DNA from 3 places in the Bacillus sp. LL01 genome. Region 1 is predicted to be linked to each of the others. Evidence: riboswitches for the same ligand, from Rfam matches in the RefSeq annotation. Region 1 holds a riboswitch; each other region holds the start of a gene.
What was found. Region 1 has a riboswitch for S-adenosylmethionine ahead of metK (methionine adenosyltransferase). Riboswitches for the same ligand answer to the same signal wherever they lie in the genome.
Positions count from the first base shown of each region.

Region 2: another riboswitch for S-adenosylmethionine. It lies ahead of mtnK (S-methyl-5-thioribose kinase); the one in region 1 lies ahead of metK (methionine adenosyltransferase).
Region 3: another riboswitch for S-adenosylmethionine. It lies ahead of mtnW (2,3-diketo-5-methylthiopentyl-1-phosphate enolase); the one in region 1 lies ahead of metK (methionine adenosyltransferase).

Region 1 is NZ_LFEL01000004.1:45,836-50,098, reverse strand. It holds gene AB685_RS12835 (PIG-L family deacetylase) at 1-531, opposite strand, end outside; gene metK (methionine adenosyltransferase) at 973-2,172, opposite strand; SAM riboswitch class I at 2,350-2,515, opposite strand; gene pckA (phosphoenolpyruvate carboxykinase (ATP)) at 2,972-4,263, shown strand, end outside.
Region 2 is NZ_LFEL01000003.1:101,535-105,797, reverse strand. It holds gene AB685_RS10075 (carbon-nitrogen family hydrolase) at 1-271, shown strand, start outside; gene cspD (cold-shock protein CspD) at 806-1,003, opposite strand; SAM riboswitch class I at 1,307-1,466, shown strand; gene mtnK (S-methyl-5-thioribose kinase) at 1,578-2,771, shown strand; gene mtnA (S-methyl-5-thioribose-1-phosphate isomerase) at 2,778-3,827, shown strand.
Region 3 is NZ_LFEL01000003.1:106,187-110,449, forward strand. It holds gene AB685_RS10075 (carbon-nitrogen family hydrolase) at 1-123, opposite strand, end outside; gene AB685_RS10080 (pyridoxal phosphate-dependent aminotransferase) at 222-1,394, shown strand; SAM riboswitch class I at 1,496-1,601, shown strand; gene mtnW (2,3-diketo-5-methylthiopentyl-1-phosphate enolase) at 1,862-3,106, shown strand; gene AB685_RS10090 (2-hydroxy-3-keto-5-methylthiopentenyl-1-phosphate phosphatase) at 3,103-3,768, shown strand; gene AB685_RS10095 (methylthioribulose 1-phosphate dehydratase) at 3,765-4,263, shown strand, end outside.

The sequences.
Region 1 (4,263 bases):
GTGACCGTGCTGAGAGTCAACATTCAAAAAAGACGGAAATACTATTTCAGGGCGATACTCCCTTATCTTTCTGATCAAACGTTCATAAACAACTTCCTCTCCCCATTCCTCCAAGGTTTCGTCCGGAGACTTAGAAAAACCGAAATCATAAATTGGATCTGACAAATTTTCACTCAAAATAATTAAGTCAACATTTGTAACTGCAGATGCCTCAATCAATTCTTCCGAACGGATAATTCCAAGTCCGTTACCAAGTTCCAGTCCAATCTGGTTCTGTCCTCCTTCACCTCGGTTGGCAATCAGACTTCCTGTTCTGACCCCTTTCCCTAAAGACATATAGGCAAGTAAATTACTTCTCTCATCATCGGGATGAGCCCCCGTATTCAGAAAGCTTGTAGTTGTGTTCAATGGGTTAACGACTTTCCACAATTCAGGGTCATGTTCCACTGCATAAGAATTAGCGGCATTTGGCATCAACAAAGGAAAAAGAAAAATGACTGACAACAGGACTAATATTACTCTCCTATTCAATTCAAAACCTCCCAAATTATTTTTCTATGTAATGTCTTGTTGAGATGAAACCCTGTTCATCCCTCCTTATAATTAGTTAGTAAACTTTCCTTACTATCTAAATATACACAAAATTCAAAATAATTTGAACGGGACGAAATTCCTGTTTTTCGGAATCAAGGTCAGATGCAAAAGTACTATTACTTTATGCTGGATGCAACACACCAGTTGATTGCAGTGAAAGGCGCGCAGACTCCTGTGGGAGGAAGGGACTAGTGTGACCTTGCAACGTATTGAAAAGTCTCCCGGACCGCCCATTGGAAAGCGTAGCGCCTGCAACGGAAATCAACCCCTTTACGTCAACCAAGGGAAAGACCCGAATTTTATACTTTACTAAAAAAACGCCCAAGGACAAAAGCTCTTTTGGGAGCTCTCATTCTAAGGCGTTTTTTTATATCTATATTAAGCGTTCGCTTGCTCTTTCAAAGTAGCTGCTTTGTCGACTTGCTCCCAAGGAAGGTCAAGATCGTTACGTCCGAAGTGGCCGTAAGCTGCAGTTTGCTTGTAGATAGGACGACGAAGGTCTAGCATTTTAATGATTCCTGCTGGACGAAGGTCGAAGTTGTTGCGAACCAATTCTACTAATTTCTCTTCAGAAACCTTACCAGTTTCGAATGTGTCAACCGCGATGGATACCGGTTGAGCAACACCGATAGCGTAAGCCAATTGAACTTCACATTTGTCAGCAAGTCCGCTTGCTACGATGTTTTTTGCAACATAACGTGCAGCGTATGCACCGGAACGGTCAACTTTCGTTGCATCCTTACCGGAGAATGCTCCACCACCATGGCGCGCGTAACCGCCGTAAGTGTCAACAATGATTTTACGTCCAGTTAAACCAGCATCCCCTTGAGGTCCGCCGATTACGAAACGGCCAGTCGGGTTGATGAAGTATTTTGTGTTCTCGTCAATCAATTCTGCAGGAACTACAGGCTTGATAACAAACTCTTTAATATTGCGTTGGATGCGCTCTAAAGAAACCTCAGGATGATGCTGAGTGGAAATAACGATTGTATCAACACGAACAGGTTGGTTGTTCTCATCATATTCCACTGTTACTTGCGTTTTTCCGTCCGGACGTAAGTAAGGAAGAATTTCATCTTTTCTTACTTCTGTTAATCGACGGGAAAGCTTATGTGCAAGTGAAATAGGTAATGGCATTAATTCTTTTGTTTCATTACAAGCATATCCGAACATTAGACCTTGGTCTCCTGCTCCGATTGCTTCGATTTCAGCATCTGACATTTGGCCTTCACGTGCTTCCAATGCCTGGTCAACACCCATCGCGATATCAGCAGACTGCTCATCAATGGAAGTTAATACTGCACAAGTTTCCGCATCAAAGCCGTATTTTGCACGAGTATAACCGATGCCTTGGATCGTTTCACGAACGATTTTAGGAATATCTACATAAGTGGAAGTTGTAATTTCTCCAGCTACCAATACTAATCCAGTAGTAACAGAAGTTTCACACGCTACGCGTGCATTCGGATCATTAGTTAGAATTGCATCCAGGATGGAATCGGAAATTTGGTCACAAATTTTATCCGGGTGCCCTTCCGTTACGGACTCAGAAGTAAATAAACGACGTTGTTTAGTCATTAAAAAAAGTTCCTCCTTTTTTGTTTATGAAAAGTGTTTGATTTCTCTTCATGTACAGCAGTTATATTTGATACGGATCTCAGTTCCTATTGTGATGTTCTTTGTTATCTTGTGTAAAAATAGAAAAACCTTCCCACAAAATTGAGGAAAGGTTTGATTTCAAGAATTAGCCTTTCACTCTTATCGGTCAAGGTCAGAGCCTTGCTCAGGTTTAGCACCTTTTCTCAAGCGACCATATCTGGTCTAAAAATAAAAAAAGCGGCGTGCTTTTTGCGCTCGCTCATCCTTTGAGCAGGTTGCTGGGTTTCATAGGGCCTGTCCCTCCACCAGCTCGGAATAAGAGTATCCGTTCAAGGTTCTATATTAGCGCACTAAAACCTTTCATGTCAATAAAAAAGAGAAATAATTCGACAATGATTTACAGGAAATTATTGCTTCCTTATTATCATTGTCCTTCTTTTACTTCTACTGATATTCTAAGCCTTAAGAATTTGGTCCATCATTCTCTTTTACTTATCGGCAACAGGGTTTATAATGGGAGAGGGATTCGGGCTCATACATGTCCATCCGCTCACTTTGCGCTAAAATTGATAACGCTTTCACACGTGCAACTCTATCTAACTGCTTTCTGCTTTCCACTCGGATAAGCCTGTTTTTCACAAAACGTTAACGAATTCACATTAATTTTCATAAAATAAGCTAATTAGTATGGACTATTAGATCGAATGTGTTATACTTTTTAACAGATGAGAAAAACAATATAAAATTATTAATTCAAGTTGAAGGAGAGTTATCCATGATGAAAACGGTTGGTATCGATAATGGGTTAACAAAATTAATTTACGGAAGCAACACACATGTACAATTGTCTGTTCCCCAATTGGTGGAAAAAGTATTAAACCGTAACGAAGGCTGCCTGACATCAACAGGTGCGGTACTCGCAACCACTGGTAAATACACGGGTCGCTCCCCTAAAGATAAATTTATTGTAGAAGAAGACTTGAGCAAGGATAAAATCGATTGGGGCTCTGTAAACAGCCCAATCTCCGAAGAAGTATTCGACCGTCTATATAGTAAAGTTTTAACATACTTAGAGAATAAAGATGAAGTATTTGTTTTTAAAGGATTTGCTGGCGCTGATGAAAAATATCAATTACCAATCCAGGTAATCAACGAATTCGCATGGCATAACCTTTTTGCGCAACAATTATTCATTAAACCAAATGATGAGCAATTGGCCAAACATGAAACTGCCTTCAGCATCGTTTCTGCACCAAACTTCAAGGCTGACCCAGCTGTTGATGGAACGAACTCAGAAGCATTCATCATCATTTCCTTCACTAAGCGCGTGGTACTGATTGGCGGCACAGAATATGCTGGTGAAATGAAAAAGTCCATCTTCTCTGTGATGAACTATCTTCTACCGGAAAACGGCATCATGCCGATGCACTGCTCTGCAAACGTTGGACGTGAAGGCGATGTAGCATTATTCTTCGGACTTTCTGGTACTGGTAAAACAACTCTTTCCGCTGATCCGAACCGCAAGCTTATCGGTGATGATGAGCATGGTTGGTCCAATACGGGCGTATTCAATATTGAGGGCGGTTGCTATGCGAAATGCATCGGTTTGACACATGAAAAAGAACCTCAGATTTTTGATGCAATCCGCTTCGGATCTGTCCTTGAAAATGTGGTCATTGACGGACAATCTAGAATTGCCGATTATGATAACTCAACTTTAACCGAAAATACTCGTGCAGCCTATTCCTTGGATGCAATGGAAAATATCGTTCAACCTAGTATTGCTGGCCATCCGACAACGATCGTCTTTTTAACAGCCGATGCAACGGGCGTATTGCCTCCAATCTCCAAGCTTTCCAAGGAACAGGCAATGTTCCACTTCCTAAGTGGATATACAAGCAAGCTTGCAGGGACAGAGCGCGGAATTACATCACCACAAGCAACATTCTCTACTTGCTTCGGTTCACCGTTCCTGCCACTTCCTGCTACCACTTATGCAGAGATGCTTGGTAAGAAAATCGATGAGCACAACGTACAGGTCTACCTTGTCAACACAGGTTGGACTGGCGG
Region 2 (4,263 bases), on a different contig from region 1:
GTGGCCTTTGGCGAGGGTAGACCATTGGCGCACCCTACTTATCGCACGCGCTATCGAAAACCAGTGCTATGTAATTGCATGTAACCGATCTGGTGCAGACCCTAAAAATGCCTTCGCAGGACATTCCATGATTATTGACCCATGGGGCGAAATATTGGCTGAAGCTGGTGAAGGAGAAGAAATCATCACAGCTCAAGTTGACTTGTCTAAAGTGGACGAAGTTAGAAAAAGAATTCCAATTTTCGAAGATAGAAGACCGCAGTATTATTGATTCGGTTAGCTATAAGTTAATGGCCGCATAACGAAAAAGCAATTAATGCTTGGAGCTGACTGAGGATTCTTCACGTCCAGTTCCAAGCTACTTTTTTTGAATAACTAACCGAAATGGATCCATAGCACATACATGGAAAGCGGCCTTGACCAATCTTTTGTCAACACAGACTTATAGTTCCCTCTTGTCCTCTACATTTCAAACTCTTAAGCGCATATTTCAACTTCACATCCATACTACATCCCTCTTTCTTTTTCATCCCCCCACTCAGATTGTTTTTCTCTTTAGTATAGTTACTTTTTTCAACCGTTAAGCGGGAGCAATTCCCCCATATATCACAGCAATCCCTCCATCATCTCAATAATCCCCCCAATAAACAGCGTATTCCCCCCATTTTAGACAGAATTCCAACCAGAGAACTAGATATTCCCCCCACAAACGAGTGTTTTTCCCCCATTACTAAAAAAAACATATACAGCCCAAAACAAAAAGGACCCCGAGATGGAGTCCTTTTCTATTTGGCTAGCATTAGCATTATTTTGTAACGTTAGCAGCTTGAGGTCCACGAGCGCCTTCAACGATTTCGAAAGAAACTTCTTGACCTTCTTCTAAAGATTTGAAACCATCGCCTTGGATTGCGGAGAAGTGTACGAATACGTCGTCTTGACCTTCAACTTCGATGAATCCAAAACCTTTTTCTGCATTGAACCATTTTACTTTACCTTGTAACATGTTTGTTCCTCCTTGTGGTTTACCCACGTAAATATTACTATTCTTGCTCTTTTAAACACTTCAAGACGAAAACTTGTTTCTGACTTTCCATATTCTCGAACAAAAATAATAGTTTAATAATAACAGGTTTCCTCCATTTTTACAAGATATTAAGCAAACAATTCATACAATTCCATCTAATTCTTCGAAATTGTCAAATTGCTATTTTAAAAAATCTGTTGACATATTCCTTACCGACTTGTTATTATTTTCAACAAGCAATAATTTTCACACAATTTAATACATTCGCGAATTTTTTGCGATCTCTTATCAAGAGCAGGTGGAGGGATTTGGCCCGATGATACCCAGCAACCGACCGTAATACTGTTGTGAGACAGGGCGTTACATACATTGTGACGCCGAACGTAAACGTTCATAAGGCACGGTGCTAATTCCAGCAGAAGAAATTTCTGGCAGATAAGAGGGGAGAAGTCAATCCTTCAAGCCTCTTTCTTATGGAAAGGGGCTTTTATTTATGAAAAATGGCCCCTCACTCATTATATAAACAATACTTTAAGACTCGGGGGTATTTAAAATGACAATAACTGCGACCGCAAAATATGAACCATTAACAGAAACTACAGCCGTATCACTGGCAAAGGACTTGGAATTCTTTAGAGAAGGCGCGCTACTTCATTGCCGGGAAATCGGCGATGGAAACTTGAATCTCGTGTTCCATATCAGAGATGAAAATAACACAGGTATCATTATCAAACAGGCACTTCCATATGCCAAAGTGGTCGGTGAGAGCTGGCCGCTTACCCTTCAACGTGCCACAATAGAAGGAAACTATCTGAAGAATGCTGCGATACTTGTCCCAAATCTTGTTCCGAAAGTATATTACACAAACGAAGCATTGGCGATCACGATCATGGAAGATCTTTCGCATCTTGAAATTGTAAGAAATGGCTTTATCAATGGCAAGGATTACCCCTTGCTTTCCAAGCACATTGGGGAGTATTTGGCCAAAACTTTATTCTATTCTTCGGATTTCGGTTTGAACCAGCAGGAAAAAAAGAATCTTCAGCAACAATTTGCCAATCCTGAACTTTGTAAAATAACGGAGGATCTTGTTTTCACAGACCCTTTCTTCGATAGTGAGACGAACAGTTATGAACCAGAACTTCTTGGTGCAGTTGAAGAACTTTGGAAAGATGAGACAGTAAAGCTGGAAGTAGCGAAACTGAAATACAAGTTTCTGACAAACGGGGAAGCACTTCTACATGGAGATCTTCATACTGGAAGCATTTTTGCAAGTGAAATTGATACAAAGGTAATTGATCCGGAATTTGCTTACTTTGGTCCCATCGGATTTGATGTAGGTCAATTTTTTGCCAATGTTTTAATACAGGCCATCACTAGGGGAGACGAAAACCGCTTAGCTATTATCGCACATCTACATCAAGTCTGGGAGGCTTTCACTACCACTTTCACCGACCTTTGGAAAACCGAGAGCGTGGAGCAATTCACCGTAACCCCAGGTTATTTAGATTATGTGTTAAAAAAAGTTTTTGCGGAGGCGATCGGCTTTGCTGGATGTGAAGTTATTAGACGGACCATAGGATTGGCACATGTAGCAGACCTTGACACCATCCAACCCTATGCAAAGCGCATTTCAACAAAGCAAAAGGCATTGGACCTTGGAAGATTATTAATTTTGGACGCAATAACCTTCAAGAATACAAAAGAGATTGAAGCATCATTTGAGAATGTTATAAAGGGGAATTAACGAATTATGACTATAACTCTTAACTTGCCACTATCTGTAGAGTGGAAGGATACGTATATTCGATTATTAGATCAACAGAAATTGCCGCAAGAAACCGTCTTTCTTGACCTGAAAACGATCGGTGATGTGCATGATGCTATTGTCACATTAAAAGTAAGAGGTGCACCAGCCATCGGAATTACTGCCGCTTACGGACTTGCGCTAGCCGCAAACTCCTATGAAACTGATAATCTGGCTGATTTTAATATCCTGTTAAAAAAGGATAAGGACTATCTTGCTTCCTCCCGCCCAACTGCGGTCAACTTGTTTTGGGCGATTGACCGGCTGGTGCAAGTCGCATTGAAAGCTTCATCTGTAAACGAAGCAAAAACAATTCTCGTTCACGAAGCCATCCAGATCCAGCTTGAGGATGAAGCCACATGCCGACAAATCGGAGAGCACGCTCTTACCCTTTTTCGGAAAAATGATAAAGTCCTGACAATCTGCAATGCAGGGTCTATTGCAACAGCAAGGTATGGCACCGCATTGGCTCCTTTTCACCTTGCGAAAGAACAGGATTTCCCTCTTAGTGTTTTTGCGTGTGAAACTAGACCGGTTCTACAGGGAGCACGTTTAACCGCATGGGAGCTGCAACAATCAGGTGTGGATGTCACTTTGATTACTGATAACATGGCTGCCCATACAATTAAAACAAAAGAAATCGCCGCCATAATTGTCGGGGCAGACCGTATTACCGCAAACGGGGATACTGCGAACAAAATCGGTACATATGGTCTTGCCATTCTAGCAAAATACTTTGGGATTCCCTTTTATGTTGCTGCACCATTATCTACTTTTGACCTTTCCAGAAAGAGCGGAGAAGAGATTGAAATCGAAGAAAGAGATTCAAAAGAGATCACCCATCTTGGGGGCCACCTAATCGCCCCTGAGAGCATTCCCGTTTTTAACCCGGCGTTTGATGTAACACCAAATGACCTGATTACCGCCATCATTACGGAGAAAGGGATTATCCAAGGTAACTACACCGAAGCTATCCCAGCCTTATTCGATAACTAACACAACAAAAACCGGGCAAATACCGCCCGGTCCTCTTGAAACAAAATATCATTAGATGTTTGTTTAATCACCGCTGTTACTTTCCGCAAATAGCTGCGCTTTCCACGGGGCGACCTTGAGCCTCCTCGGCGTTGCCTGTGGGGTCTCAAGATTGTCGCTACTCCCCCGTAGGAGTCTACGCCATTTGCTCCAATCCACAGCTAGAAACCATTCACCTCTTTTAGATAGTTTTTATTTAACCCTTCGGTGAATGATATTACCTTGTTGATTGGAGTGGAAGGCGCGCAGACTCCTGCGGGAGGAAGGGACTGGAAAGACCCCTGAAGCGTTGTGAGGAGGCTTTCGGACCGCCCGCGGAAAGCAAAGCGCCTGGAACGGAAATCAACCGGTTTTTATCCTTTCGTACCTTTCACCAAAAGGATCCATTTCAGCAAAT
Region 3 (4,263 bases), on a different contig from region 1:
TAGAACAATAATGTCGGGATTGTCGGCTCCAGCCTTCTTCAATAATTCACACACTTTTTCTATATTTGCTTCGGGGTCACCGAAGGCTATATCAAATTGAATACAAGCTATTTTCCAGTTCATAAGACCATCCCTCCGTAGAAAAAATACTTTACAAGTTGATTCTAACAATATATTATTTGTGACTAGGATTTCAAGAATTTTAAAAGTAGGTGAACAAGTTGAAACATTTCCAACAATCTGAACTTTTAAATAGATTGCCGAAACAGTTTTTTGCCTCTTTGGTTGAAAAAGTGGGAAGCGTTATGGCACAAGGGCATGATGTCATCAATCTTGGCCAAGGAAACCCTGACCAACCTACGCCAGAACATATCGTAAAATCGTTGCAGGAAGCAGCGGATAAACCGAATCATCATAAATATTCACCATTTCAGGGACACCAATTTTTCAAAGAAGCCATCGCGACATTTTATAAAAGGGAATATGACGTCGACATAGATCCGGATACGGAAGTTGCCATTCTCTTTGGTGGTAAAGCAGGACTTGTGGAAGTTCCCCAGTGCTTACTGAATGAAGGCGATACGGTGCTTGTCCCAGATCCTGGCTATCCGGATTATTGGTCCGGTGTGGCATTGGCAAAAGCTAAAATGGAATACATGCCATTAAAAGAATTATATCATTTTTTACCAAACTATGAAGACATCAATCCGGAAGTTTTAGCAAAAGCAAAGCTTATGTTCCTCAATTATCCTAATAATCCGACAGGGGCAGTTGCGACTTCTGCGTTTTTCAAAAAAACCGTGGATCTTGCAAACAAGCACGATATTTGTGTTGTACACGACTTCGCGTATGGTGCTATCGGGTTTGATGGAAAAAAACCGAAGAGCTTTCTTCAGACGACTGGGGCGAAAGATGTCGGCATAGAAATATACACATTGTCGAAAACTTTTAATATGGCCGGTTGGCGAGTAGGATTTGCTGTTGGGAATGCAAGTGTCATAAGAGCCATCAACCTTCTGCAGGATCATATGTATGTCAGTATTTTTGGTGCGATTCAAGAAGCTGCTGTAACGGCATTGCTTGATACGCAACAATGCGTAGAGGACTTGGTGGATTTGTATGAAGAACGACGTAATGTCCTGATTCATGGAGTGCAGGAGATCGGCTGGGAGGTAACGGCTCCGAAAGGATCTTTTTTTGCATGGCTAAAGGTCCCGGAAGGTTTCACTTCAGAGCAATTTGCGGACAAGCTGCTCTATGAAGCCCATGTTGTGGTGGCACCGGGAAAAGGGTTCGGTGCTTATGGTGATGGATATGTACGTGTCGGTTTGTTGACAACTACCGAAAGATTGAAAGAAGCAGTTCAACGGATCAGAGAATTAAAGATTTTCTGAATAGTCTGTTGACAACCTTTCAAAATGATGGCATAATCTCAACTAGAATTTATGAATTGAAAAATTGGCTCAATGACCGAGCAAAAATAATATATTATCCAATCTTATCAAGAGCAGGTGGAGGGACTAGCCCGATGAAACCCGGCAACCGACTTATTCCAATAAGCACGGTGCTAAATCTTGCAGCACGAGGCTGATAGATAAGAGGATGTTAGGTGTACTAACCTCTTCTTATCGAAGGGGTTTTTTATGTTTTCAACTTACTTAAAATACCAATTTAATCATAGGGACTCTAGCTGTTGATTGTAGCACAGGGCGGAGACTCCTTCGGGAGGTAGCGCTTAGTGGAGACCCCGCAGGCTTGCCGAGGAGGCTCCACAAGTGCCCCGAGGAAAGCGAAGCCCGGTGCGGAAATCAACAGCGGTGTTTAACAGAGCCTATGTTTTAAAAGAGAAAGGGTGTACATAATGTCAGAAATTCTAGCAACCTATCTGGTTCATGACCATAAAGATGACCTTGTGAAAAAAGCGGAAGGAATCGCACTTGGGCTTACAATCGGATCGTGGACAGACCTTCCACAGCTTGAACAAGAGCAATTAAGAAAGCATAAAGGCAGAGTTGTAAGCGTGAAAGAACTTTCTTCAAGTGACAGGGTGAACGCTTATTTGGGAAAAACGGTTACTCGTGGAATCGTAAAAATTGCTTATCCAGGCGTGAATTTCAGTAATGACCTTCCTGCCATTTTGACAACTGTATTTGGCAAATTGTCACTAGATGGAGAGATAAAATTGATTGACCTAGAGTTCGGGAATGACTTGAAGCGTACTTATTCTGGGCCGAAGTTCGGAATAGAAGGACTACGTTCCGTTACAGGGGTTCATCATAGACCTTTTATCATGAGTATATTTAAAGGTGTCATCGGCAGGGACCTCGGCTATCTTAGCAATCAGTTGAAGGAGCAGGCGCTAGGAGGAGTGGATTTCATCAAGGATGACGAGATACTTTTTGAAAACGAACTTACCCCGTTCGAACAGCGGATAACCGAAGGCAGAAGGATACTGGAGGAAGTGAAAGAGGAGACAGGTCATCGTGCAAGATATGCAGTCAACCTGACAGGTCGTACATTTGATCTTAAAGATAAAGCGAAAAGGGCCTCAGAACTCGGTGCCGATTTTCTGTTATTCAATGTTTTTGCATATGGCCTCGATACACTACAAAGTCTTGCGGAAGACAAGGAAGTGTCCATTCCGATGATGGCGCATCCGGCAGTTAGTGGGGCGGTAACACCATCTGAATTTTACGGTATTTCCAATGAACTACTGTTGGGAAAATTACTACGATATGCAGGAGCTGACTTTTCCTTGTTCCCTTCCCCTTACGGAAGTGTTGCATTGCCAAAAGAACAGGCTCTGGGAATACGTGATGCACTAACAGAAGAGGACGTTCAGATAAAAGCGACCTTGCCTGTGCCTTCAGCAGGAATCCATCCAGGATTGGTTCCGCTGCTCTATCAGGACTTTGGAAACGATGCAGTCATCAATGCAGGAGGAGGGGTCCACGGTCATGAACTTGGAGCTGCAGCCGGGGGGAAAGCCTTCCGACAAGCGGTGGAAGCGGTATTGGGAGGCCATACACTTGCTGGCTACTCGGAAACGCATTTTGAGCTGCAAGTTGCCCTCAAGCAGTGGGGAAGTGTGGAGGTTACCAAATGACAGTGAAAAAGCAAATGATTTTTTGCGACTTTGATGGAACCATCACCAATAGTGATAATATCATTGCCATCATGAAAAAATACGCCCCAAAAGAATGGGACGATATTAAGGATAAAGTGCTATCCCAGGAGATTTCCATCAAGGAAGGAGTGGGGAAAATGTTTGCTCTACTTCCTTCCGACCAGAAAGAGGATATCAGCAATTATATTATTAATCATGCTGAAATCAGGGAAGGTTTCAAAGAGTTTGTCGCTTTCACCAAGGAAGAGGGAATCCCGCTCTATATTGTCTCCGGAGGCATAGACTTCTTTGTTGAACCACTTTTGGAAGAGTTGGTGGAAGAAGAGAACATCTATTGCAACGGCTCCGACTTTACAGGGGAAAAAATAAACATCCTTTGGCCTCATTCATGTGATTCTGGATGTGAGAACGATTGTGGCTGCTGCAAGCCATCGATTATTCGAAAGCTTGCAGAACCAAACACCTATAAAATTGTTATTGGAGATTCCATCACGGATCTTGAAGCGGCAAAACTTGCAGATCAGGTGATAGCCAGGGATTTCCTGATCGAAAAGTGCGAGGAGTACTCCATTCCTTTCTTACCATTTGAAACATTCTTTGATGTAATGGAAATTTTGAAAAAAAGGGAGGTGACGGCATGAGTCAATTGGTGAAGAAGTGGACAGAGCTTTCTGATGTGAAAGAAGAGTTGGCTGAACGTGACTGGTTTTTTGGTACAAGTGGAAATCTTTCCATAAAAGTGTCAGATGAGCCGTTGCAATTCCTCGTTTCCGCAAGTGGTAAGGATAAGAGAAAGATAACCTCAGAGGATTTTCTGCTTGTGGATGAACAAGGAAAAGCCGTGGGAAATACAGAATTGAGGCCTTCAGCAGAAACATTGCTGCATCTTATGGTGTACCGGCAGACGGCTGCAGGTTGTTCCCTGCATGTCCACACTATAGACAATAATGTAATATCCGAATTATACGGTGACTATGGTGAAATTACATTTAAAGGACAGGAAATCATCAAAGCCTTCGGTATCTGGGAGGAGGATGCTGAAGTGAAAATCCCGATTATAAGGAATCATGCCGAGATACCAGCATTGTCGGAAGAATTCTCCCAGTATGTGAAGGCTGATGCAGGGGCCGTTCTTA